DNA from 3 places in the Agrobacterium sp. A3-95 genome. Region 1 is predicted to be linked to each of the others. Evidence: riboswitches for the same ligand, from Rfam matches in the RefSeq annotation. Region 1 holds a riboswitch; each other region holds the start of a gene.
What was found. A riboswitch is a leader RNA that binds a small molecule or an ion and turns the genes downstream of it on or off. The one in region 1 is predicted to bind cobalamin.

Region 2: another riboswitch for cobalamin. It lies ahead of bluB (5,6-dimethylbenzimidazole synthase); the one in region 1 lies ahead of ACQZ5Y_RS16705 (DUF1852 domain-containing protein).
Region 3: another riboswitch for cobalamin. It lies ahead of ACQZ5Y_RS15025 (DUF1636 family protein); the one in region 1 lies ahead of ACQZ5Y_RS16705 (DUF1852 domain-containing protein).

Annotation. Positions count from the first base shown of each region.
Region 1 is NZ_JBNWDR010000006.1:91,386-99,122, forward strand. Features, by position in the region: gene ACQZ5Y_RS16690 (SDR family oxidoreductase) at 1-242, shown strand, start outside; gene ACQZ5Y_RS16695 (peroxiredoxin) at 232-786, opposite strand; gene ACQZ5Y_RS16700 (methionine synthase) at 1,450-2,478, opposite strand; gene ACQZ5Y_RS16705 (DUF1852 domain-containing protein) at 2,503-3,480, opposite strand; cobalamin riboswitch at 3,584-3,796, opposite strand; gene ACQZ5Y_RS16710 (hypothetical protein) at 3,939-4,124, opposite strand; gene ACQZ5Y_RS16715 (hypothetical protein) at 4,574-5,854, opposite strand; gene ACQZ5Y_RS16720 (glycosyltransferase family 2 protein) at 5,947-7,737, opposite strand, start outside.
Region 2 is NZ_JBNWDR010000004.1:336,662-344,398, forward strand. Features, by position in the region: gene ACQZ5Y_RS13915 (NAD+ synthase) at 1-1,645, shown strand, start outside; gene ACQZ5Y_RS13920 (VOC family protein) at 1,795-2,172, opposite strand; gene ACQZ5Y_RS13925 (TolB family protein) at 2,365-3,195, shown strand; cobalamin riboswitch at 3,324-3,509, shown strand; gene bluB (5,6-dimethylbenzimidazole synthase) at 3,608-4,324, shown strand; gene ACQZ5Y_RS13935 (DUF2865 domain-containing protein) at 4,394-5,494, opposite strand; gene ACQZ5Y_RS13940 (NADP-dependent malic enzyme) at 5,630-7,737, opposite strand, start outside.
Region 3 is NZ_JBNWDR010000005.1:83,816-91,552, forward strand. Features, by position in the region: gene ACQZ5Y_RS15000 (L-fuconate dehydratase) at 1-194, shown strand, start outside; gene cobD (threonine-phosphate decarboxylase CobD) at 176-1,222, opposite strand; gene cbiB (adenosylcobinamide-phosphate synthase CbiB) at 1,221-2,186, shown strand; gene ACQZ5Y_RS15015 (cobyric acid synthase) at 2,173-3,630, opposite strand; gene cobO (cob(I)yrinic acid a,c-diamide adenosyltransferase) at 3,632-4,249, opposite strand; cobalamin riboswitch at 4,377-4,591, shown strand; gene ACQZ5Y_RS15025 (DUF1636 family protein) at 4,747-5,133, shown strand; gene cobW (cobalamin biosynthesis protein CobW) at 5,130-6,167, shown strand; gene cobN (cobaltochelatase subunit CobN) at 6,173-7,737, shown strand, end outside.

The DNA of each region.
Region 1 (7,737 bases):
ACGCCATTTGCCCCGGCATCATCCACACCGAAATGTGGGATTATAACGACCGCGTCTGGGGCCAGATGCTCGGTGACTACAAGCCCGGCGAACTCATGGCCGAATGGGTGCGCAACATTCCAATGCGCCGCGCAGGAACACCAGCCGAAGTGGCAGCCTTGGTGGCGTTTCTCGCCTCCGAGGATGCGGCCTACATCACCGGCCAGACAATTAATGTCGATGGCGGGCTGATCATGTCGTAGCACTCAACCAATCGATGACGGCATCTGCGTTCTTCTCTGGCGGATGGACCGGGTAAAAGACATGCTTGATAACGCCCGTTTCGATAATCATCGTGAGCCTCTTGAGCAGTGTCAGGCCTCCAGCCTGGAAAGTTGGAAGGCGAAGGGCTGACACCAGAAGGAGTGAATGATCGGAAAGCAGAGGAAACGGCAGGTGAAGCCGCTCTGCTGCCTCTCGCTGATACTCCGTGGTCTGCGTAGAAAGGCCAAACAGACGCGTTGCTCCCAATGCCTTCAGTTCAGCGAAATGATCACGAAAGGCACAGGACTGTGGTGTACATCCCCTCGCGCCGGGTATTGCGTCCCATCCGTCAATCGCCTTTCCTCCGGGCGGGCTTGTCCGGGGGTAAGCATAGACCACGGTTAACCCCGGCTCACGCAGATCGACGGTCGTGCCATCCGTCGCAGCCAAACAAATGCCAGGCAACTCCATCCCGGGTAAATGCCTGGCTGCTCCGTCGTCACGTGGGGTAACTAATTGCTCATCCCCGCCGGGTTCAATCATTGCCACCTCGTTGCTCTTCCTGTCTGTCGACGTTGCGAAGTTAGCCGATTTTCATACTACCGCAATGTCTTGTGCGCAGGTGCAAAGCTGCCATAGCGATTCGCGCCGTCAGCCTTGATGGAATACGAACGCCACACCTTCATTCGATTTGACAAAGTCACCGATTGCCAAGTCTCTGACCGATAGTATCGATTTGGAATTTTCGCTGAAGCGATGTTCTGGGGCAACGGCTTCTTCGTCTTGGGATCGCTGCTACCGGGTGGCCACCACTGTCCCCATTTCCAAAAGGCAATTGCTGCTCTCGGCAAATACGTCCTGCTGACTGAGATCCACTTTTTTCGGCGATCTTAGCGGCCGTCGTGCTCCCGAAATTTTCGGCGTCTGGGAAGTTGTTCTGTTTGGCAAAAGTCACGAAGACGTCGGTGGCGTTGGAATAAATGTCTTCCAACCGAGACGTTTGGCGCAGACACTCAGCAGAAACAGGGCCGATTTTTAGAGAACAGGCGGTCTTGGCAGCTTTGCGCCAAGAGGCGGACATCCGTCGAAGCTGTCAGGATGATCCGCGCCGTGACCTTATAGCCATTCGTAAGTCTCCCAGCGTGTGTCGCGATGGGCGCGGTGGCGGCGAACGGCAGCCATCCGCAGGTGCAGACTATCAAAAAACTAAACAGTGAGCTCTCTTCGGACGATCTCAGCTCCTGCGCTCAAGGAATTCAGCTTGTCTCTTGCCACACGACGAGACAGGGGGGCCATGCCGCAATCGGTGCAGGGGCAAAGTTGATCCGCGTCAACAAACTTAAGCGCCTTTCGCAGCGTTGCAGCGACTTCCTCCGGGGTTTCGATGGTATTGCTTGCCACATCGATGGCCCCGACCATCACTTTCTTACCTCGAACAAGTTCCAGAAGATCCATTGGGACATGAGAATTGTGGCATTCGAGGGAGATCATACCGATGCCGGATTTCTGCAGCTTGGGGAGAGTTTCCTCATACTGCCGCCATTCTGACCCGAGTGTCTTTTTCCAATCCGTATTGGCCTTTATGCCGTAACCATAGCAGATATGGACGGCGGTCTCGCACTTCAGCCCTTCAATTGCCCTGTCCAAAGTGGCGACACCCCAGTCATTCACATCGTCAAAGAAAACGTTGAACGCAGGTTCGTCGAACTGGATGACATCGACGCCGGCAGCCTCCAATTCCTTTGCTTCCTCGTTAAGTATCACGGCAAATTCCCAGGCAAGCTTTTCACGGCTCTTATAATGGCCATCAAAGAGAGTATCGATCATCGTCATCGGACCCGGCAAAGCCCATTTGATGGGTTGTTTGGTCTGCTGGCGCAAAAACTTGGCGTCTTCGACGAACACGGACTTCTGGCGAGACACGGCGCCGACGACTGTCGGGACACTCGCATCGTAGCGATCGCGAATTCTGACTGTCTCGCGTTTTGCAAAATCGACCCCGTCGAGGTGCTCGATGAAAGTCGTGACGAAATGTTGGCGTGTTTGCTCGCCATCACTGACGATGTCGATGCCGGCACGTTGCTGATCGTCCAGTGAAAGGCGCAGGGCGTCTCTCTTGCCTTCCAGTAATTCCTTGCCCTCCAGCTTCCAGGGCGACCATAGTTTTTCGGGCTGCGCAAGCCAGGAGGGTTTCGGCAGGCTGCCAGCGGTCGATGTGGGGAGAAGTTTCTTCACGATGGGACCTCTTCTAAGTGATGCTCAGGCGGGGCGGTGAGCAAACAATTGCTCAAGGACGGCGCGGTATGGCTTGATGAAGTGTTTTTCGGTGAACTTACCCTGATCCACCGCCAAGCGATTTCGTTCGTCGCGATCGTAAATGACCCGGGTCAGCGAATAGTCCTGGTGCTTCAGGTTGGGCTGGTAAAATGTCCCGGCTGCTGCGTTCGCATTGTAGATTTCGGGGCGATAAATTCTCTGAAACGTTTCCATCGTGCTGATGACGCCGATTAGCTCAATATTGGAGTAGTCGCCCAGCAAGTCCCCAACAAAGTAGAAGGCCAACGGCGCAACGCTGCCTGCAGGCATGAAGTAGCGAACCTGCAATCCCATTTTCCCGAAATACTGGTCGGTGGACGAGAACCCATTCTGCCGGTATTCGACGCCCATGACGGGGTGATGATTTTCGGTCCGGTAATAGGTCTTGCTGGTCGAGGCGCTGATGCAAATGACCGGCGTCTTGCGAAAGTACGAGCGGTAGGCATCCGACCGCAGAAAAGACTTGAACAGGTTTCCATGCAGGTCGCCGAAGTCGGCCGGAATGCTGAAGGCAGGAACGCTCTTGTTATGCTCCGGCAGCACAATGCTGAAGTCGTAGTCTCGCACATAGGAGGAGAAGTTATTCCCCACAATGCCGTCGATACGTTCACTGGATTTGTGATCGATGATCGTCGTCTTCAGTATCTCGATGAGGGGAAATTTTTCACCTGCGACATCGAAGCTCATATCGACCGAAATGATCTCCAACTCGACCGAGTATCGGTCCGATTTGGGATTATCCCAGTGAGCGAGGGCGTTGAAGCGGCTGTCGATCATGCGCATGACATTGCGCAGGTTTTCCTGCCGCGTTTCGCCCCTGGCCAGATTGGCGAAATTGGTGGTGATGCGCGTATGTTCTGAAGGACGATAGTCCTCATCGAAGGGTACGCTCGTGATCGTAAAAATGCAGGTCTGAGACATGTTGTGCCCCTATAAAGTTGGGGGCATGGGTCTGCGGACGCATAGCAAGACGGGCCGCGACAATGCAGCCTTTGCTACGGCACACTGGGACACCCCGCCCGTGGACGTTATTTCACCAAAGGCAGGTCTCCTGGCTCACGGATCATCACTTCCGTCCGTCTTCCCGGGGTAAACCAGTGACATATTGGACTTCAGCTCGCCGCTTACAGTTGCGGGGGCAGCGTCGGCTTTTCCGCATGACACGGAGCACCGACTTCCCTCTTAGCCCCGGCACGTTGCGTGCAACGACTGGGGAACCTTAGGCGTGACGACCATATTGTAAGCCACGTCATCGGTCAACATCATATAACGATATCTTTATGTCCTTAAGTCTACGTTTCCATTGTCGGTTCCGACCGAGTAGGTTGCATTCGGCGTTGTCAGGCGATTCTCACATACGCGGACCTAGCCGTGGCAAACTAAAGATGAATCGTCGACTGTCGGTTCAATTCCGACAAGCGCAGGTAAGCATGCGTGATGACAGCTTCCGGGAAATAGTAGACGTCTCGCGCCACGCAGTTGAAAGGATCAGACCACACCACGAACAGTTCCTGGCGCGGGAGCAGCCTGGTGAAACCGGAGGCGCGCATGATTTCGGCTGCCACAGGCGTTTCAACGAAGCGGCCCCGCTGGAGGTTGGGATGCTATTCGGACATGCCCTACTGTGCCGGCGCAGCGCTATTTAAGGGATCGGCGTTTGAATTAAATAGCGAATGAGCGAAGGCAAGCACCCTTAAATAGCGGGCCGATAACATCACGGACGCGTATCCGCGACAGCATCGCCGAATCTGTGCTCGGTCCTTCGGACCGCCGCATGTCGTTGAAGGTGCACAGGAAGTTCCGATCCGCACCGGGCATCTGACAGGTCTGGCAGTGGGCGGTATTCGGCTTCGTTGATCGTACCGTTAGGCTTTAACCACTGGAACTGCCAGTCGGCAGTCAACGTTGCGGTTTTACGCTTTTCGCCGCTTTCAGCAGCGTCATGCGTCCCAGTTTTCAATCTCCGGCGCAACGGCCTGGAGCAATATCCTTCTGCTGCCGCCGAAACGGACGATTATCCCTCACAAAGACGAATACAACTGCTTTTTCTAAGAAAAGGGTTCCAGCCTTTCGCTGCAAGGATTGCCCAGGCAGTGGCCCCGACATGCGGCAACCTGAAATATTTGAAGTCGGCAAATGTCGAGGTCGGCCCGATCATCAGCCCGGTCGTCAGTTCGTCCCCGACTGTCGCGTAGATCAGGTTATCGGGAGATATTTGTGCGGCGATGGTGGCAAGCAGCGCCTCGGCCCGCTCGGCATCGCCGACCTGCTGAAATGCCAGCGCGGCCTGGGCCGTACCTTCCAGCCACACACCATCCTGATCGTCGTTAAAATCAAAACCTCCCGCAACCGCATAATGCCGATCAACCCAATGCAGAACACGCCCACTGCGGCCCCGAAACTCCGGCACGGCGAGAATGGGCCAGAGCTCGGAATCTATTCCGGACTGGCTCGAGTTGGGTGTGTCGCTTCCGGGTAGGCTGCCGACGTAAAACCGTCCCTGCTGCTCATTCCACATCGCATCAAGAAATTTGCGTGTTTTGTCCCGCATCGCCTGCCAGGCGCGCGCTCCCTCAATTTCGGCGAGCCAACCCGCAACGGCATACACATCGAGATTATGTTCCGTCGATTTCCACTCGAGTTTGGCCGGTGCAGGCTCATGACCGAATGTGCCACCTGTGTAGCCGATATCGCGGACGCCCGCCGTATGCGCATCGATCCAGCGCATGAGTTTGGTCGCTGCCTGCACATAGGACGGATTGCTTAATCGTTCACTGGCAGTGAGAAGCGCAAGTGCCGCCCAGGCCAGGTTGCCCGTTGCGCTGCCGACCTGATAGTCATCCTCGACCCACGTCTTGCTGGCCTCACTCCAGAAACCGGGCAAAAGCATAGCATCATTTTCGTTCGCAACGGGGCCGGAACGGTAGGCGTTGCGCAGGCGGCCATCGCTGTAATAGCGATCGTTGTTGACGGCGAGCAGCAGCGCATCGGCAACCCTTTTTGCTTCGGCGTCGTTGCCACAGGAAAAAAGGGCAATCGTCGCCAAGGCATTGTCATAGGTGAAACCCGCATTTGAAAGAGCGGGATCAAGCGCTTTGCCGCCTGGTGCAGGCTCAAAGCTCCGAAATATGAAGGGGGTGGTGGATTTGTCCATCTTCCCAACGAGACCCGCACACAAGCTCACAGCAAGGCGGTCGCGAACTGATCCGGAACCGGTGCGCCCATCGCCAGCAGCGACCACTCCTGTTGTGAAGCAGGTCATGAGAACTGTCGCGACGATCGATTTGACAGACATGAGTTTTCCGTTTGGTAGGCGCTCTTCCAAACAAGCCCGCCTCTAGCTTGCGGTTTACGTCGAGCACGGTCCCGGGTTTGGCGCGAATTGTCTTAGCTGAAGGCCCTTGCGAGTAACATCTGCATGGACTTCAAGAGGTCGCCCTGTTCCGCGACATTTTCGGGCGCATTGCGGAAAAGCAGCCTCAAGATTGCACGATGCTGGTCGGCAGTGGGGGTGAGAGTGAATTTGCCGGGCGTTTGCGACACCTTCGTTGCATCGATCTGCAGCCAGCCCACCTCGGGCACATACAGGGACTCTGCCTCGGCATAAGACCGGTTGCAATCTTCCAGGGTCGCGGTTTCGGTCGAAAGCGCCACGATCCGTACCGCCTTCACCTCGCTTGCGCACCGCAATCGGCCTTCGAGATCCACGCCGATCGGCTCTTCCTTGTCGACACGTGGTAATTCAATGCAGCAGATGAGGCTGGTGAAGGCAATCACCATGGCGACCGCCGACCAGATCAGGTTGAGACAATCTCGCGCCGAAAATTCTACAGGGGCGTCCCATGCGTAAACGGCGAGCAGAACTGAAACCGCGGAGGTGACGGTGACGATTGCGAAAAATAGCGCTGTGGGCCCGTGAATGCGCACCTGTGACCGGTCACCACCTTTCTCCGTGACTTTAAAGGGACGTCCGAAGGGTTTGCGCATAGCCTGAAACAAGGTGATGGTGATGGGAACAGCGGTCAACGCATGCGTCACTTCGGTGAACAGCGGTAGGGTGCGTTTTCCCGATATCCAGGTGGAGTAGGCCCAAAACAAAGCCAGTGACGACAGTCCAAATTTCATGAACATCAGCTCGTCGGCCTGAAGGGCGGAAACGCCTGTCAGCCAGTAGATCGATGGTGCCAGCAACAGGCAGAGAATGAAAGGCTTCGACAGCCAGCAAAACAGCCCGTGCAGATAATGCAGCCTTTGTGTCAGCGTGAACTTGCCACGCCACAATGGTCCCGTCCGCAGAAGGCCGATCTGAATGGTGCCCAGGCACCACCGCGTGCGTTGCGTGATATATTCTGGCAGGCCCTCAGCCGATAGACCGACACTGAGTTTTTCGTTGAGCCAGCGTGTGACGTAACCTCGCTCCATCAGGCGGTAGGTCAGCAGCATATCTTCGGAAAGTGCATCATGCGGAAACCCGCCGAGCTCGTTGACCGCCGCACGCCGCACGACAAAACTCGTCCCGACGCAGAAAGCGCAACCGACCGCGTCCTTGGCCGGCTGGAATACATCAAAGAATACACGTTGATCATCGACGAAGGAATTGCGGATGCCGAGGTTGTGCTGGATTGGGTCGCAATTAAAGTAAAATTGCGGTGTCTGCACAACCGCTACCTTGGGATCGGCGAAAAGACCGGTTACGCGACGAAGGAAGTTGGCCTGTGGCGCGAAGTCCGCATCCAGAACCATGATGAAATCGGAAACCTGTGGCAGCGCATTGGTGTGTTCAAGTGCATTGTTCAGATTTCCCGCCTTGGCATGTCTATTGTCCGGGCGCGTCACATAATTGACGCCGACCGTCTCGCAATAGTCCCGCACTTCCGGCCTGCGCGTGTCGTCGCAGACAAAAACACGCAGCTGCGGATATTGCATGGCCTGGGCCGCGATAACCGACTTCTCAAGGACGTTCAAAGGTTCGTTGTAGGTGCAGATAAAGACGTCAACGAGTGGCGCATCGGGATTAGTTGCAATCGCGGCTTCCCCTCTATCAGCCAGGAAAGTCCAGTCCGTCCGCCTCGTCAGGATCAGGATCGAGCCGATGGCGTAAAGAACGGAGATCAGCTCGAAGGTGAAATAAATGTAATTCCAGGCAGTCTCCAGAGAAAGCTCGAAGGGTGGCAGCGT
Region 2 (7,737 bases), on a different contig from region 1:
AATTGCCGTCGGGCAGTTCAATCCGACTGTTGGCGACGTGGCGGGCAATCTCGCCAGGGCGCGCGAAGCACGGGCCGATGCGGCGACGCAGGGTGCCGATCTCCTGCTTCTGACCGAGCTGTTCATATCCGGCTATCCGCCGGAAGACCTGGTATTGAAGCCGGCTTTTCTGAAAGCGTGCCTGAAGGCCGTGGAAGAACTGGCGGCGGAAACCGCCGATGGCGGGCCGGGCGTCGTCATCGGTTTTCCGCGTCAGGGCGAAACGGGCCGGCACAATTCGGTTGCGCTTCTGGATGGCGGCAAGATCATCGCGCTGCGCGACAAGATCGACCTGCCGAATTACGGCGAGTTCGATGAAAAGCGTGTTTTCGCCGAAGGTTCGATCTCCGGTCCCTATAATTTCCGCGGTGTCAGGATCGGCATTCCGATCTGCGAGGAAATCTGGAACGATATGGGTGTGTGCGAAACGCTTGCCGAAAGCGGGGCGGAAATCCTGCTGGTGCCGAATGGTTCGCCCTATTATCGCGGCAAGCTGGATGTGCGCCATCAGGTGGCGCTGAAACAGGTAATCGAAAGCGGCTTGCCGCTGGTCTTCGCCAATCAGCTTGGCGGGCAGGACGAGCTGGTTTTCGACGGCGCGAGCTTCGGTTTTAATGCCGACAAGACCCTTGCCTTCCAGATGAGCCAGTTCGAGGCGACCCTTGCCGTCACCGATTGGAAACGCACCGCAGAAGGCTGGCGCTGCGAGAGCGGTCCTTTCTCGAAAATCCCTGAAGGCGAGGAGGCGGATTACCGGGCCTGCATGCTGGGCTTTCGCGATTACGTCAACAAGAACGGCTTCAAGAGCGTGGTTCTCGGCCTTTCCGGCGGTATCGATTCGGCGATCTGCGCTGCGCTTGCTGTTGATGCGCTGGGCGAAGAGCGGGTGCGCTGCATCATGCTGCCCTATCGTTACACCTCCGAGGATTCGCTGAAGGACGCAGCCGATTGCGCCAGGGCGCTTGGCTGCCGTTACGATATCGTGCCCATTGCCGAACCGGTGGATGGGTTCCTGTCGGCGCTTTCGGAAATGTTCGAAGGCACGGAAGAAGGCATTACCGAAGAAAACCTGCAGAGCCGTACACGCGGCACCATTCTCATGGCTGTTTCCAACAAGTTCGGCTCGATGGTGGTGACAACAGGCAACAAGTCGGAAATGTCGGTGGGGTATGCGACGCTTTATGGCGACATGAATGGCGGTTTCAATCCCATCAAGGACCTCTACAAGATGCAGGTCTACGCCATCTCCAGCTGGCGCAATTCCCATGTGCCGCCGGGCGCGCTCGGGCCGTCCGGCGAAGTGATCCCCGCCAATATCATCTCCAAGGCGCCATCCGCCGAATTGCGACCCAACCAGACAGACCAGGATTCGCTGCCGCCCTATCCGGTGCTGGACGATATTCTGGAGTGCCTGGTGGAAAAGGAAATGTCGGTCGAGGAAATCCTCGCGCGTGGCCATGATATCGCGACGGTGCACCGGATCGAGCATCTGCTCTATCTCGCCGAATACAAACGCCGCCAATCCGCGCCCGGGGTGAAGATCACCAAGAAGAACTTCGGCCGCGATCGCCGTTATCCGATTACCAACCGGTTCAGGGACAGGTAGTCGAAGGAGGGCATGGAGGGAGCTTGCTGGACCCCGAATCTAGTTCGGGGTGATGGAGTGCGGATGCTGCGGCTTCGCCATATATCGATGGCGAAGAAGCATCCTTTTCCTCCAACGGCGCGGACACGCCGCGCCGTCTCCCTATCTCGTTAAATAACCTGCCCCACATCGATGCGGTTACCATCCGGGTCTTCGAAAACGAAGGCCCGCAGGCCATAATCCTTGTCCTGCAGACTTTTGATGATGCGAAGCCCGTGGCTTTTGCAAAGCGCGTGCAGCGCGCCGGCGTCGCTGACCAGCATATGCGCCACATTGAAGGGGGCCGGTTTGTGCGTCGACTGCAATGTCAGGTGCAACTCGGCATTACCTTGTTTCAGGATCATGAAACCGACAGGGTTGCCGTTTTCGAAGGTCTTTTCGAAGCCCAGCACACGGACATAAAAGTCATGGGCCTTCTCGATATTCTTGACAGGAAGCATTGCGGCGATCCGACCGAAGCGGATGCCGTGATCGGCGATGGTGTTCATCGCGGAACCTCGGATCTGGGAGAAACGGGCAGGGGAGCGGGCGGTGCCGGAACGCTGCTGTTTTTTCCTATTTGAATTTGCAGGGCGGTGCCTGCGGCAATAGGATCATAATCACGGCGGTGGCGGATGCAAACGGAATGTTTGTGCCATTCAACGCTCCACGCCAGACGATCGACAGGCCCGGGAGGCAGCATGCGCAGTTCCATCGAAATCTTCAACATCCGCACTCGGCAGATGCGGGTGGTCTGGCAGACGCCGGAGCTGTTCGAGGCTCCGAACTGGTCGCCGGACCGGAAATACCTGCTTCTGAACTGCGACGGTCTGCTTTATCGCCTGTCACTTGCCGGCGATCCTTCGCCGGAAAAGGTCGATACCGGCTTTGCGACAATCTGCAACAATGACCACGGCATTTCGCCTGACGGTTCGCTTTATGCCATTTCCGACAAGGTGGAGTTCGGCAAGAGTGCCATCTATCTGCTGCCTTCGACGGGCGGAACGCCGCGTCTGATGACTAAGAACCTTCCGTCCTACTGGCACGGCTGGTCGCCGGACGGGAAAGGTTTCGCCTATTGCGGCATTCGCGATCAGGTTTTCGATATTTATTCCATGGACATAGACAGCGGTGTTGAGACACGCCTTACCCATGGTGAGGGCCGCAATGACGGGCCGGATTATTCGCCGGATGGAGAATGGATCTATTTCAACTCCAGCCGCACCGGCCAGATGCAGATCTGGCGCGTGCGGGTGGATGGCTCGGCCGTCGAGCGTATCACCGACAGCGCCTACGGCGACTGGTTCCCGCATCCGTCCCCCAGCGGTGACAAGGTCGTCTTCGTCTCCTACGACGCCGATGTCTTCGACCATCCGCGCGACCTCAACGTGCGCGTGCGGCTGATGGATATGGAGGGCGGTAATGCCGAAACGCTGTTTGACCTTTTCGGCGGGCAGGGAACGATGAATTCGCCCAACTGGTCACCGGACGGGGATGAGTTCGCTTATGTGCGGTATTTTCCCGTTGGGTGATGCGGTAGAGGGTGCTTCAGCCGGCGCGCGTCTGCGCGGCGGCCGAAGGCCGCAATACGCAGGTGAGGTGGCCACGGTCACATTGCCGCATCGCTGCGCAAGATACTTGTATTTGCAATCTTTGTTGCTCATAAGCTTCTTCGTCAGGTGCCTGCCCTTTACGGCGGGAGAATCGGGAATCCGGTGCAAGACCGGAACGTGCCCAGCGCTGTGAGGCGGATGCCCTTTTTCTTGATGCCACTGAATCCATTCGGGAAGGCGAAAGTGGGCGGATGAAGCCGAGTCAGAAGACCGGCCTGACAGGATAGACCAGACCGCGTGGACGGCGGCAGGTTGTTGCAGCAGCGCGTCGTGCAGGTGAAAACCGGAGCCGGTTTTCGTGGCGGCGCGCCAGCATTGTTGGGGATAGACGATGCCGACCGATCCACTCGCGACCAGTTCGCTCGACGCCGATGCATTCGATCACGCGCTTTCGCCCGCCTACCCGTTTTCCGAGGGGGAGCGAGAGGCGATCTACCGTGCCATCGAAACCCGCCGTGATGTGCGCGACCAGTTCCTTCCGGATCCATTGCCGGAAGATGTGGTCGAGCGCTTGCTGAAGGCGGCGCATTCCGCGCCCTCAGTCGGTTTCATGCAGCCGTGGAATTTCACGCTCGTCACTGACGGTGCGGTCAGGCAGGCAGCCTGGGTTGCCTTCAGCCGCGCCAATGGCGAGGCGACGGCGATGTTCGAGGGGGAGCAGCAGGCGCTTTACCGCAGCCTCAAGCTTGAGGGCATCCGCAAGGCGCCGCTCAGCATCTGCGTCACCTGCGATCCGACGCGTGGCGGCAAGGTGGTGCTGGGCCGCACCCACAATCCGCGCACCGATGTCTATTCCACCGTCTGCGCCATCCAGAACCTCTGGCTTGCAGCGCGCGCCGAAGGCATCGGCGTCGGCTGGGTCAGCATTTTCCACGATAGCGACATTCGCACCATTCTGGAGATCCCCGACCACATCGAGATCGTCGCCTGGCTATGCCTCGGCCGCGTCGATACACTTTACACCGAGCCGGAACTGGCGGTGAAGGGTTGGCGCCAGCGCGTGCCGCTGGAGGAACTGGTGTTTCGCAATCGCTGGGGTGGGCGGTAAAGAGAAGACGCGACCGTCTTGTGAGTGAGATAGAGCGTTGCCAACTCCATACCGTGTGCCTGATGGGAGCTATTGCTGCGGCTGAATGCCCTTCAGCGCCGGGTTCTTCAGGTCGATCCGGCCTGTCTGGTCGGGCAGGAATTTAGGGCCGATGACGCGGACCTTGCTGTTGTTCGGGTCATAGTCGCGTTCCGGAACCGGTTGTTCCGGCGGCCTTGCGGCCTGCTGCAGTTCGGTGGGTTTTTTTGGGGTGTCACCTTGCGGTGATGGAATGGTCGTGATGCTGGAATAGGGTTTCTCAGCTTCCGGCCGCGCTGCCTCCTGCTGCTTCATCTCCTCGTGATAGGCGGCCATGTTGCAGGCGCAGCCTGGGGCTTTCGTTGAGGCATTTCGATAAGCAAAGGCGGTCGGCAGGTCCTTGTAGGGCTTTCCTGTTTCAGCCGAGACCATGTCAGCCGTTTCCTGCTCCGTCATGGAGTGGAAATAAAGCTCCGTCTGCGTACCCGGGCACATTTTCTGGCATTGTTCGGCCTGCGCACGGAAATCGAGCGGCGAGGCATTGGAAGCGATGGGGAAGAACGAGCCATCGCAGGTGCGCACGCACAGCGTCCTGAGCCCGCCTTCGGCAGCGGCATTGGGGTAGGGCGAAAGCCCTGCCTGTCCCGGCGGATTGCTCTGTTCGCCGAAGGCGTCGGGGTAACGTGTCACATCGGGTGCCGTCGGCTGGCGCGCTTCCGTTTCCGGAATGGCGCTGCAGCCATTGGCGTCAAGGGCGGCGAGAATGCGCTGGCGTCTGATGTCGCCATCATCGTTGCCCTGGGCCGCCATGGCATAGTCGCGGTCACGGATGATGGCATCGCGTTCGCTCTGCGCATCCGCCATCGCGTCGCTGATCTCCGCGCAGAGTTCGGCATTCGGGCTGCCATAAACGGTGACGCTTGCGGATGAACAGCCGTAACGGCGCAGATCGTTCCTGATCCTGCGGATCTCGATGTTCTGGCGGGTGAGCGCATTGGCGTAACGCCGTACCTCGGCGGTGTTGCCGATGACACGCGGCGGTTCGCGCAGCTGCGCATAAAGCGTATCGCAGACCTGATCCGCGAAAGCAGCGGCCGGGGCGATGAAAACAAGGGGAAGCAGGAGGCCGATAATGCTGCGGCGCCGGGTCAATGGTGCGATCCGTTCGATGTCCCCGGCCGGTGGCGAGGGTGTTATGCTTCGGGAAATCCGTGTTTCAGGAAGATAACATAAGCTGTTGCCGCAATGCGGCAACAGCATGTTCAAAACTGCGTTAATGCGCCTTCATCAGACCGAAGGGTGCGATGCCTGCACGACGGCAAAGGCCGCCATGTTGACAACGCCGCGCGAGGTGACGCTGGGCGACAGGATATGGGCGGGAAGTGCCGTGCCAAGCAGGATGGGGCCGACATGCAGGCCCTCCGTCAGCGTGCGGGTGACGCCGAGCGTGATGTTTGCGGCATCGAGGTTCGGGAAGACCAGCAGGTTCGCTTCGCCGGTCAGCACGCTGTTGGGCATGGCGCGCTTGCGCAGCGCTTCCGAAAGTGCCGAGCCGCCCTGCATTTCGCCGTCCACTTCCAGTTCGGGTGCCGCTGCCTGCACGATCTTCAGGGCGCGGCGCATCTTGCGGGCGCTTTCCGAATCGCGCGACCCGAAATTGGAGTGGCTGGCGAGCGCGATCTTCGGCGTGATGCCGAAGCGGCGGATTTCCTTTGCCGCGAGAATGGCCATTTCGGCCACTTCTTCGGAGGTCGGATCGTTGTTGACGAAGGTGTCGGTGAGGAACAGCGCGCCCTGCTGGGTGATGAGCAGGCTGAGGCCTGCGAAAGAGCGAACGCTTTCCTGCTTGCCGATGATCTGGTTCACGTCGCGCAGGTGCCGGTCGTAACGGCCTTCCAGACCGCAGATCAGCGCATCCGCCTCACCACGCTTCACCGACAGCGCGCCGATGACGGTGGAGTTGGTGCGCACGATGGTGCGGGCCGCCTCCGGGTTGATGCCGGCGCGGCCGACCAGGGCGAAATAATCATCGACGTAGTCGCGGTAACGTGGATCGTCTTCGGGATTGACCACCGCAAAATCGGTATTCGGGCGGATACGCAGGCCGAAGCGCTTCAGGCGCGTTTCGATGATCTGCGGGCGGCCGATGAGGATCGGGATGCCGGTGCCTTCTTCCAGAAGCACCTGTGCGGCGCGCAGCACGCGCTCGTCTTCGCCTTCAGCAAAGATGATGCGCTTCTTTTCGGCAACCTTGGCGGCGTTGAAGACCGGTTTCATGATGAAGCCGGAACGCCAGACGAAGCGGTTCAGCTGGTCGAGATAGGCTTCGAAATCGCTGATCGGCCGGGCGGCGACGCCGCTTGCGGCGGCAGCACGGGCAACGGCCGGCGCGATGCGCAGGATGAGACGCGGATCGAAAGGCGAGGGAATGAGGTAGTTCGGGCCGAAGATCGGCGTTTCGCCGCTATAGGCCTTGGCGGCGACTTCCGAGACCTCCTCGCGGGCAAGCTCGGCGATGGCCTGCACGGCGGCCATCTTCATTTCCTCGTTGATCGTGGTTGCGCCGCAATCCAGCGCGCCGCGGAAGATATAGGGGAAGCACAGCACGTTGTTGACCTGGTTCGGGAAATCCGAACGGCCGGTGCAGATCATCGCATCCGGGCGGGCAGCACGGGCCACTTCCGGCATGATTTCCGGATTGGGGTTGGCAAGCGCCAGGATCAGCGGGTTTTCCGCCATGCGCTCCAGAAGTTCCGGCTTCAGCACGCCTGCCGCCGAAAGACCGAGGAAGACATCGGCGCCGTCGATCGAGTCGGCCAGAACCCGCTTGTCGGTCTTCTGCGCGTAGACTTCCTTCCACTCGTCCATCAGCGAGTTGCGGCCGTCATAAACGAGGCCCTCGATATCGTGGACCCAGATGTTTTCTTTCTTTGCGCCCATGGCGACAAGCAGATTGAGGCAGGCAAGGGCTGCCGCACCGGCGCCTGAGGCAACGATCTTGACGCTCGAAAGCGATTTTCCGGCCAGTTCCAGCGCGTTGGTGACGGCGGCGGCGACGATGATCGCCGTGCCGTGCTGGTCGTCGTGGAAGACGGGGATGTTCATCTTCTCGCGCAGCTGGCGCTCCACCTCGAAACATTCGGGCGCCTTGATGTCTTCAAGGTTGATGCCGCCGAAGGTGGGTTCCAGCGCTGCGATGGTGGAGACCATGTCGTTGATGCCGGGCGCATCGATCTCGATATCGAAAACGTCGATGCCGGCGAATTTCTTGAAGAGGACGGCCTTGCCCTCCATAACAGGCTTGGACGCAAGCGGGCCGATATTTCCAAGGCCAAGCACTGCCGTACCGTTGGAAATCACTGCAACGAGATTGGCGCGGGCGGTATATTCCGCTG
Region 3 (7,737 bases), on a different contig from region 1:
ATCTGTCGATGATCGACTATCTCGTGGTTTCCGGCACCAAGGAAGGCCGCGTGATCGAATATGTCGACCATCTGCACGAGCATTTCATCGAACCCTGCGATATTCGCAATGCCGCGTACATGCCGCCGAAGCTGCCCGGTTTCTCCATTGAAATGAAGCCGGATTCTATTGCGACCTACACGTTCAAGGGATGATTGAAGGATAACAGCGCTTCCGTGAGGCGCTGCCACTCCGCTTCGCTGCCGGGAAGGCCGAAACGCATGTCGTTCGGCCTTTCATCAAAAATGCGCACCAGAATGCCGTGCAGGCCAAGGTGATCGAACAGTTCTTTGGCCCGGTGGTCCCGCACCAGGGTAAACAGGGACGTACCGCCGGCAATCTTCAGGCCCGCTTTTTCCAGCAATTCACTCATACGCTGTGCTTCTGCCGCAAGCCGGAGGCGCATGGATGATTGCCATTCCCTGTCTGCCAAAGCCTGCGTCGCGATATTGAGCGCCGGCCCGGATACTGCCCAGGGGCCAAGCCTTGCCTCCAGCTCGGCAGCGATGTCGGGATGCGCAAGCGCAAAACCGAGCCGGACCCCTGCCATGCCATAGAACTTGCCGAAGGATCGCAGTACCACCAGCGCGTCGCGCCCTGCGACATTTGCAAGGCTTTCCGTATGTCCCGTCTCGATAAAGGCCTCGTCTACGACGAGCAGGCCGCCTTTGCGGCGCATCGCCTCGGCCAGCGACAACAAAGCTTCTCGATCCGTGATGCGACCATCGGGGTTGTTGGGATTGACCACCACCGCATAGTCGTAAGCTGACAGACCACTAATATGGTCTACCTCGGTCACTGTCAGTCCGGCCATGCGCGCGGTTCGGGCATGTTCGGCATAAGCGGGTGAGAGCACGGCTCCGCTTTTCGCTCCGCGCTCGAGTGCCAGGTGAGCCAGCAATGGCATCAGCATCTGGGTGCCGGGGGACAATGCCACATGCCCCGAGGATGGTGCGCCGAAAGAGGCGACGGCCAGCCTTTTCAATTCTTGGGCCGCGTCAGGCTCCGGCAGGCGGGCAAATGCGCTGGCGGGAACGGGAGAATGCGGGTAGGAGTGCGGATTGATCCCGGTCGACAGGTCGATCCACGGTTCCGGCGCTTCAGGAAACATCAGACGCGCCTTGCCGAGATTGCCGCCGTGACGGATCGCAGCCTGCGCTTTTTCCGGTACCTTATCGCCCATGTTCTTCGCTCTCGCTTTCCTGTCGCTCTTGATCGAACGCCTGACTGGATATCCGGACTGGCTGTTCAAACGCATCGGTCATCCCGTCACCTGGATCGGTTCGCTTATCGCGCTGCTGGACAAAAAATGGAACCGGGAGAGTGCTTCATTTTCGCAGCGCAAGGCGGCAGGCGTCGTGGCGCTTTCCGTTTTTCTGGCGCTGACGGTGCTTGTTGCATGGTTAGTGCAATCGGTTCTGCTTTTATTGCCCCTTGGTCTGTTGCTTGTTGCGGTGCTTGGGGCGTCACTTCCGGCCCAAAAAAGTCTGGAACAGCATGTGGAGGCCGTCGCCATTGCGCTGGAACGCGAGGGGATTGACGGCGGGCGCAAAGCTGTCTCCATGATCGTCGGGCGCGATCCGCAGGCGCTGGATGAGGCGGCAATCTGCCGGGCGGCAATTGAAAGCCTGGCTGAGAATTTCTCTGACGGCATTGTCGCCCCTTCCCTCTGGCTTGGTCTTCTGGGGCTGCCAGGCGGTGCGGGTTATAAGGCAATCAACACGGCCGACAGCATGATCGGTCATCGCTCGCCACGCCATGAGGCCTTTGGTTGGGCGTCGGCCCGGCTGGACGACCTGGTCAATTTGCCGGCATCGAGACTGAGCGGCGGTCTTCTCGTGGTCGCCGCGTTTTTCGTGAAGGGTGCATCACCGAAAGGGGCAATTGCCGCGATACGCCGCGATGCGCGGCATCACCGCTCTCCCAATGCCGGCTGGCCGGAGGCGGCATTGGCCGGGGCACTGAGCTTTGCGCTGGCCGGGCCGCGCTCCTATGGCGGGCAGATGATCGAGGCTCGTTTCATGGGCGAAGGCGGAAGAGCGACACTGGTTGCTGGCGATATTCGCACGGCGCTCAGGCTGGCGAGGATCGCAGACTTCCTGCTGATCGCGCTGTTCGGATTGCTGGCAATCCTTATCGCGCTATAGAAAGCAGTCTGTCGAGATCGAGGTGGTTCTCCATATGGGCCGCCAGGCGATCAAGAACGGCATGCACCTGCGCATCATAGTTCAGTTGCGTGCTCTGCCCACCAAGGCGCTCAAGCCACGCCCCGCGTTGGCGGTCATCCGCAAACAGGCCGTGGATATAGGTGCCTAAGATGCGGCCATCGGGCGAAATTGCGCCATCGGCATGCCCGTCAATGGTCGAAAATGGCAGGTTGCCCGCAGCACCCGTCGTTTCGCCAACATGCATTTCATAGCCGGATAAGGGAATTCCGTCGAAACTTTGTCCCTGGACGGAAACGAGCCTCTTGTCACCGGTCAAAACCGTCGTCACATCCAACAGGCCCAACCCATCGACCGTCATTGGTGGTCCTTCGATGCCGTCAGGGTCGGCAACGGTTTTTCCAAGCATCTGGTATCCGCCGCAGAGACCGAGAACATAACCGCCGCGGCGCACATGTGCCTTGATGTCGATGTCGAGGCCTGCATTTTTCAGCACGGCGAGATCAGCTATGGTGGATTTCGAACCGCAGAGCAGAACCAGCCGGCAATCGGCGGGAATGGTCTCGCCCTGCCGCACTCGGATCAGCTCCACATCCGGCTCCATGTCGAGCGGATCCAGATCGTCGAAATTGGAGATATGCGGCAGGATTGGCACGGCAATGCGGATTTTCGCGCCGGGCTTTTGTTGCGCCGGGCCGGTAAGCCCAAGGGCGTCCTCCGCTGGCAATTTCGCAGCATCGGAAAAATGCGGCAACAGCCCGATGGACGCCCAGCCGGTCTTTTCCGCGATCATCCGCATGCCGTCTGAAAACAGCGTAGGGTCACCGCGAAAGCGGTTCACGATGAAGCCCTCTATCATCGCGGCATCATCGCGTTCGAGAACGGTTTTTGTGCCCACGAGGCTGGCGATGACCCCGCCCCGGTCGATATCGCCGATCAGGATCACGGGAGCATCTGCGGCGCGGGCAAAACCCATATTGGCGATGTCGTTAGCGCGGAGGTTGATTTCGGAAGCACTTCCCGCCCCTTCCACCAGCACCAGATCGGCCTGTTGTTTCAGGTGCTCGAAGCTCTCCAGCACATGCGGCATCAGCCCGGCTTTCATGTGCTGATAATCGGCTGCCTTGGCATTGCCGACAATTTTGCCCTGTACGACGACCTGTGCGCCGGTTTCGCTCTGCGGCTTTAAAAGCACCGGGTTCATGTGAACCGACAGCGGAACGCCTGCTGCCCGCGCCTGCAGCGCCTGCGCGCGACCGATCTCGCCGCCATCGGCAGTGACCGCCGCATTGTTCGACATGTTCTGCGGCTTGAACGGCATGACGGACAGGCCACGCCTGACGAAGGCGCGGGCAAGGCCAGCCACCATCAGCGATTTGCCGACATCCGAGCCGGTTCCCTGAAACATCAGCACACGTGCAGTCATGTCAGTATTCTATCCCGGCCTGCGCCTTTACGCCCGCCTTGAAGTGATGTTTGACGAGGGTCATTTCCGTCACCATGTCGGCAGCGTCGATCAACGGTTGTTTGGCGTTGCGGCCGGTAACGATGACATGCAGATCGGATCTACGGTTGGAAAGCGTTTCGACGACCTCTTCCAGCGGCAGGTAATCATAGCGGAGCGCAATGTTCAGTTCGTCGAGAACCAGCAATCCGATCGTCTCGTCAGCCATCAGTGCTTTCGCTTCCTCCCAGGCCTTTGTAGCCGCCGCGACATCGCGCTTGAGGTCCTGCGTGTCCCAGGTAAACCCCTCGCCCATGGTGCGCCATTCCACCCTGTCGCCGAACAAAGTCAGGGCCTGCTGTTCACCCGTCGACCATGCGCCCTTGATGAATTGGACGACGCCGACCCGCCGCCCGGTGCCGAGCATGCGCAAAGCGAGGCCGAAAGCGGCCGTGGATTTGCCTTTACCAGGGCCGGTATTGATCATCAGCAGACCTTTTTCGATGGTCTTTTCCGCGACTTCGGCATCCTGAACCGTCTTGCGGTTGACCATTTTCTGCCGGTGGCGTTCGGCTTCGCTGTCGCTGATATCGCGTGTCATCGCGTTTTCCTTCTCGTCCAGCGGCGCGGGACCGTATGCCCCCACCATTCGGAGCGGCGACTATACTCAATTTGCCGCACCCGGCAATCGACAAGCCGGCAGCATTGACCGTCACGCCCGTTCAGCCTAAGGGTAAGGCACTGACGGTCTTTTCCCGGCAACGGGAAAAGCTAAGAGGGAACACGGTTCCACCCCATAACGGGTCATTCCGTGGCTGCCCCCGCAACTGTAAGCGGTAAGCCCGCACTATGAAGCCACTGGACCATAAAATTGGCCCGGGAAGGTGGTGCAGGGTGTTTTAAAGCCGCAAGCCAGGAGACCTGCCGTTTCAGGAAAAAACGTCTCCCGGGCGGGGTGCTCCGGTCAGCCGGTCGAATTGATTTGCAGCCGCGCTTTTCAGTGCGCTGTTTTCGACATCCGCACCCCGATGAGTTTAAAGGCGCGGAAAGCGGAACGGTTTGGATATTACCACAACATCTTCTTGTGCGGACGGGACAATGGAAGCCAACACAGCTTCCGGCGTGGTCGTTTTTGTCTGCCGAAGCTGTCGCGACGACACCGATCCCAATGCGGAGCCGCGCCCCGGCACCATCCTTGCGGAAGCTGCCATCGCAAAAGCGCGTGAATCCGGCATCGATGTTCGCTCCGTCAATTGCCTTGCCAATTGCAAACGCGGCCTCAGTGCCGTGCTGCGCGGTGCCGATGGCTGGTCCTATGTATTCGGCGGGCTGACGCCCAACGATGCGGAAGACCTGCTCACGGGCGCGCAAATGCTGGCCGCCTCCGCAGATGGCCTGATGCCTTGGCGCGGCCGCCCCGACACATTGAAGCGCTGCATGGTGGCGCGCATTCCCCCATTCGATTTTACCGAGGAGAGATCATGAGCACCCTTCTGGACCGCGTTCCCTGCACCATCGTCACTGGCTTTCTGGGGGCTGGAAAAACCACGCTGCTGCGCGGTCTCCTAGAAAAGCTTGATGGCAAGCGGCTTGCCATCATCGTCAACGAATTCGGTGATATCGGCATCGATGGGGATATCCTCAAGGGATGCGGCATTGAGAGCTGCCCGGAGGAAAACATCGTCGAGCTGGCCAATGGCTGCATCTGCTGCACGGTGGCGGATGATTTCCAGCCGGCCATCGAGCAGATTCTGAGCCGCCAGCCGAAGGTGGAGCATATCCTCATCGAGACCTCCGGCCTTGCCCTGCCCAAGCCGCTGGTGCAGGCATTTCAATGGCCGGCCATCAAGAGCCGCGTGACGGTTGACGCTGTGGTTGCCGTGGTGGATGGCGCTGCCCTTGCCGAGGGTCAGGTGGCGCATGACATGGAAGCCCTTGCCGCCCAGCGCGCAAATGACGAAGCCCTCGATCACGACGATCCGGTCGAAGAGGTTTTCGAGGACCAGATCGCCTGTGCCGATCTTATCGTGCTGACCAAGGCGGATCTGCTCGATAGCGCCGGTCTGGAAAAGGCGAAAGCTCATATTCTCGAGCATTTGCCGCGGGCCGCAAAGATCGTCGTCGCCTCGAATGGCGTCATCGATCCGGCCGTGCTGATCGGCCTCGGTCTTGCGGTTGAAGAGGATATCGAAAACCGCCGCACCCATCACGATGGTGAACTCGACCACGAACATGACGATTTCGACAGCTTCGTCATCGACCTGCCGGCCGTGATCGATCCGGAAGCGCTGGCGGCTCGTATTGCCAAGACGGCGGCTGCGGAAAATGTTCTGCGCATCAAAGGTTTCGTCGAAGTATCCACCAAGCCGATGCGCCTGCAGGTGCAGGCAGTCGGTAGCCGCGTCAACCATTATTACGACCGTCCCTGGGCGGTCGGTGAAGAGCGCCGCAGCCGCCTCGTCGTCATAGGCGAAAAGGGCCTCAACCGCGAAAAGATCGAACAGATGCTGGCCGCCTGATAGAAATGCACATTCTCGCCACCACATCTTCGTCTCTGGACGACCTGATCGAGCCGGTTGATCTCAACCAGCCGCGATCGGACGTGGTGATGCTGTCTTTTTCGGCAAGCGATCTTGCCGGGCTGGAACAGGCATGGCGGCAGGCAGAGGGCGCGCTTCCGTCCCTGTCTGCCGCCAACCTCTCCGAGCTTCGGCATCCGATGTCGGTCGATCTGTGGATTGAAAAGACGGCCGAACATGCCCGTGTCATCCTTATCCGGATTCTCGGCGGCGCGGAACGCTGGCGCTATGGCGTCGATCAGCTCAGCACGATGGCGCGGCGACGTGGCATAAAACTTATGCTCCTGCCGGGTGAATGCAGTGAGAGAGACGAAAAGCTCGAAGCAGTCTCGACTGTTGATCGCCAGACGTTGGCGTCCGTCCTCGCCTTCTTCCGCGAGGGTGGGCGGGAAAATATGGACCGGCTTGCCATTGGTCTTGCTGCCCTTGTAGGTGGTGGCGCATGGCCAGATATCGAGGCTCAACCGCTGCCGAAAGCCGGCTTTTACCGGCCGGGTAAAGGCGTCGTGGATCAGGCGGAAGCCTGCGCCGGTTTTCCCGCCGTTGCAGCTGTCCTTCCCATTCTCTTTTACCGCTCCATGCTTCTTGCGGCCGATGCGGCGCCCGTGGATGCGCTTTTTAACGCGCTCTCTCAGCGCGGTTTTGCGCCATTGCCGATTTTCGTCAGCGGCCTCAAGGATGGGGAGGCGATCCGCTTTCTCGAAACCGTACTGCCCGAACTCCAGCCCGCCGCCATCGTTGCCGCCACGGCTTTTGCCAGCCAGATGGACGACAGCGGTAAAACCCTGTTTGACCGCCTCGGCGTGACGGTGTTTCAGGTGGTTATGGCGACGACGCGACGGGACGGCTGGGCGGAAAATGCGCGCGGTCTCAACCCTTCCGATCTTGCCATGCATGTAGTTCTGCCGGAACTCGATGGCCGGATTCTTGCTGGCGCAATCTCATTCAAGCAGGTGCGGACTGATGGCGGTATCAGCCTCATCAATGTACCGGAGGCTGATCGCGTCGAACAGGTGGCAAACCGAATCGCTGCCTTTCTGCAATTAAAACAGTCCACGCCACAGGAACGGCGGATCGTCATTCTGATGCCGGATTATCCCGGTGCTGCGCCGGGGCGCACGGGTTATGCCGTTGGTCTTGATGTGCCGCAAAGCGTGCTTGAAATGCTGCGCGATCTGGCCGCGGCAGGATATGTGGTCTCGGATATTCCCGAAACGGCGCGGGCTTTGCTGCGTTGTGTCGAGCAGCAGGAAGCGGCTGTCGAACTTTCAGACTATCGTGATTTTCTTTTGGGTTTGCCTGAAGGGGTTGCCGCCTCCGTGGATAGCACGTGGGGTTCGGCCGAACAGGACGACGCACTAACCGACGGCGCATTCCGTTTTCGCGTCGCCCGTTTCGGCCAGATATTCGTGGCCCTGGCACCGGATCGTGGGCGAAATGAGGATCGGCGGGTGGATTACCATGACCCTGCCCTGCCGCCACGTCATGCGTTGGTCGCTTTCGGCGCCTG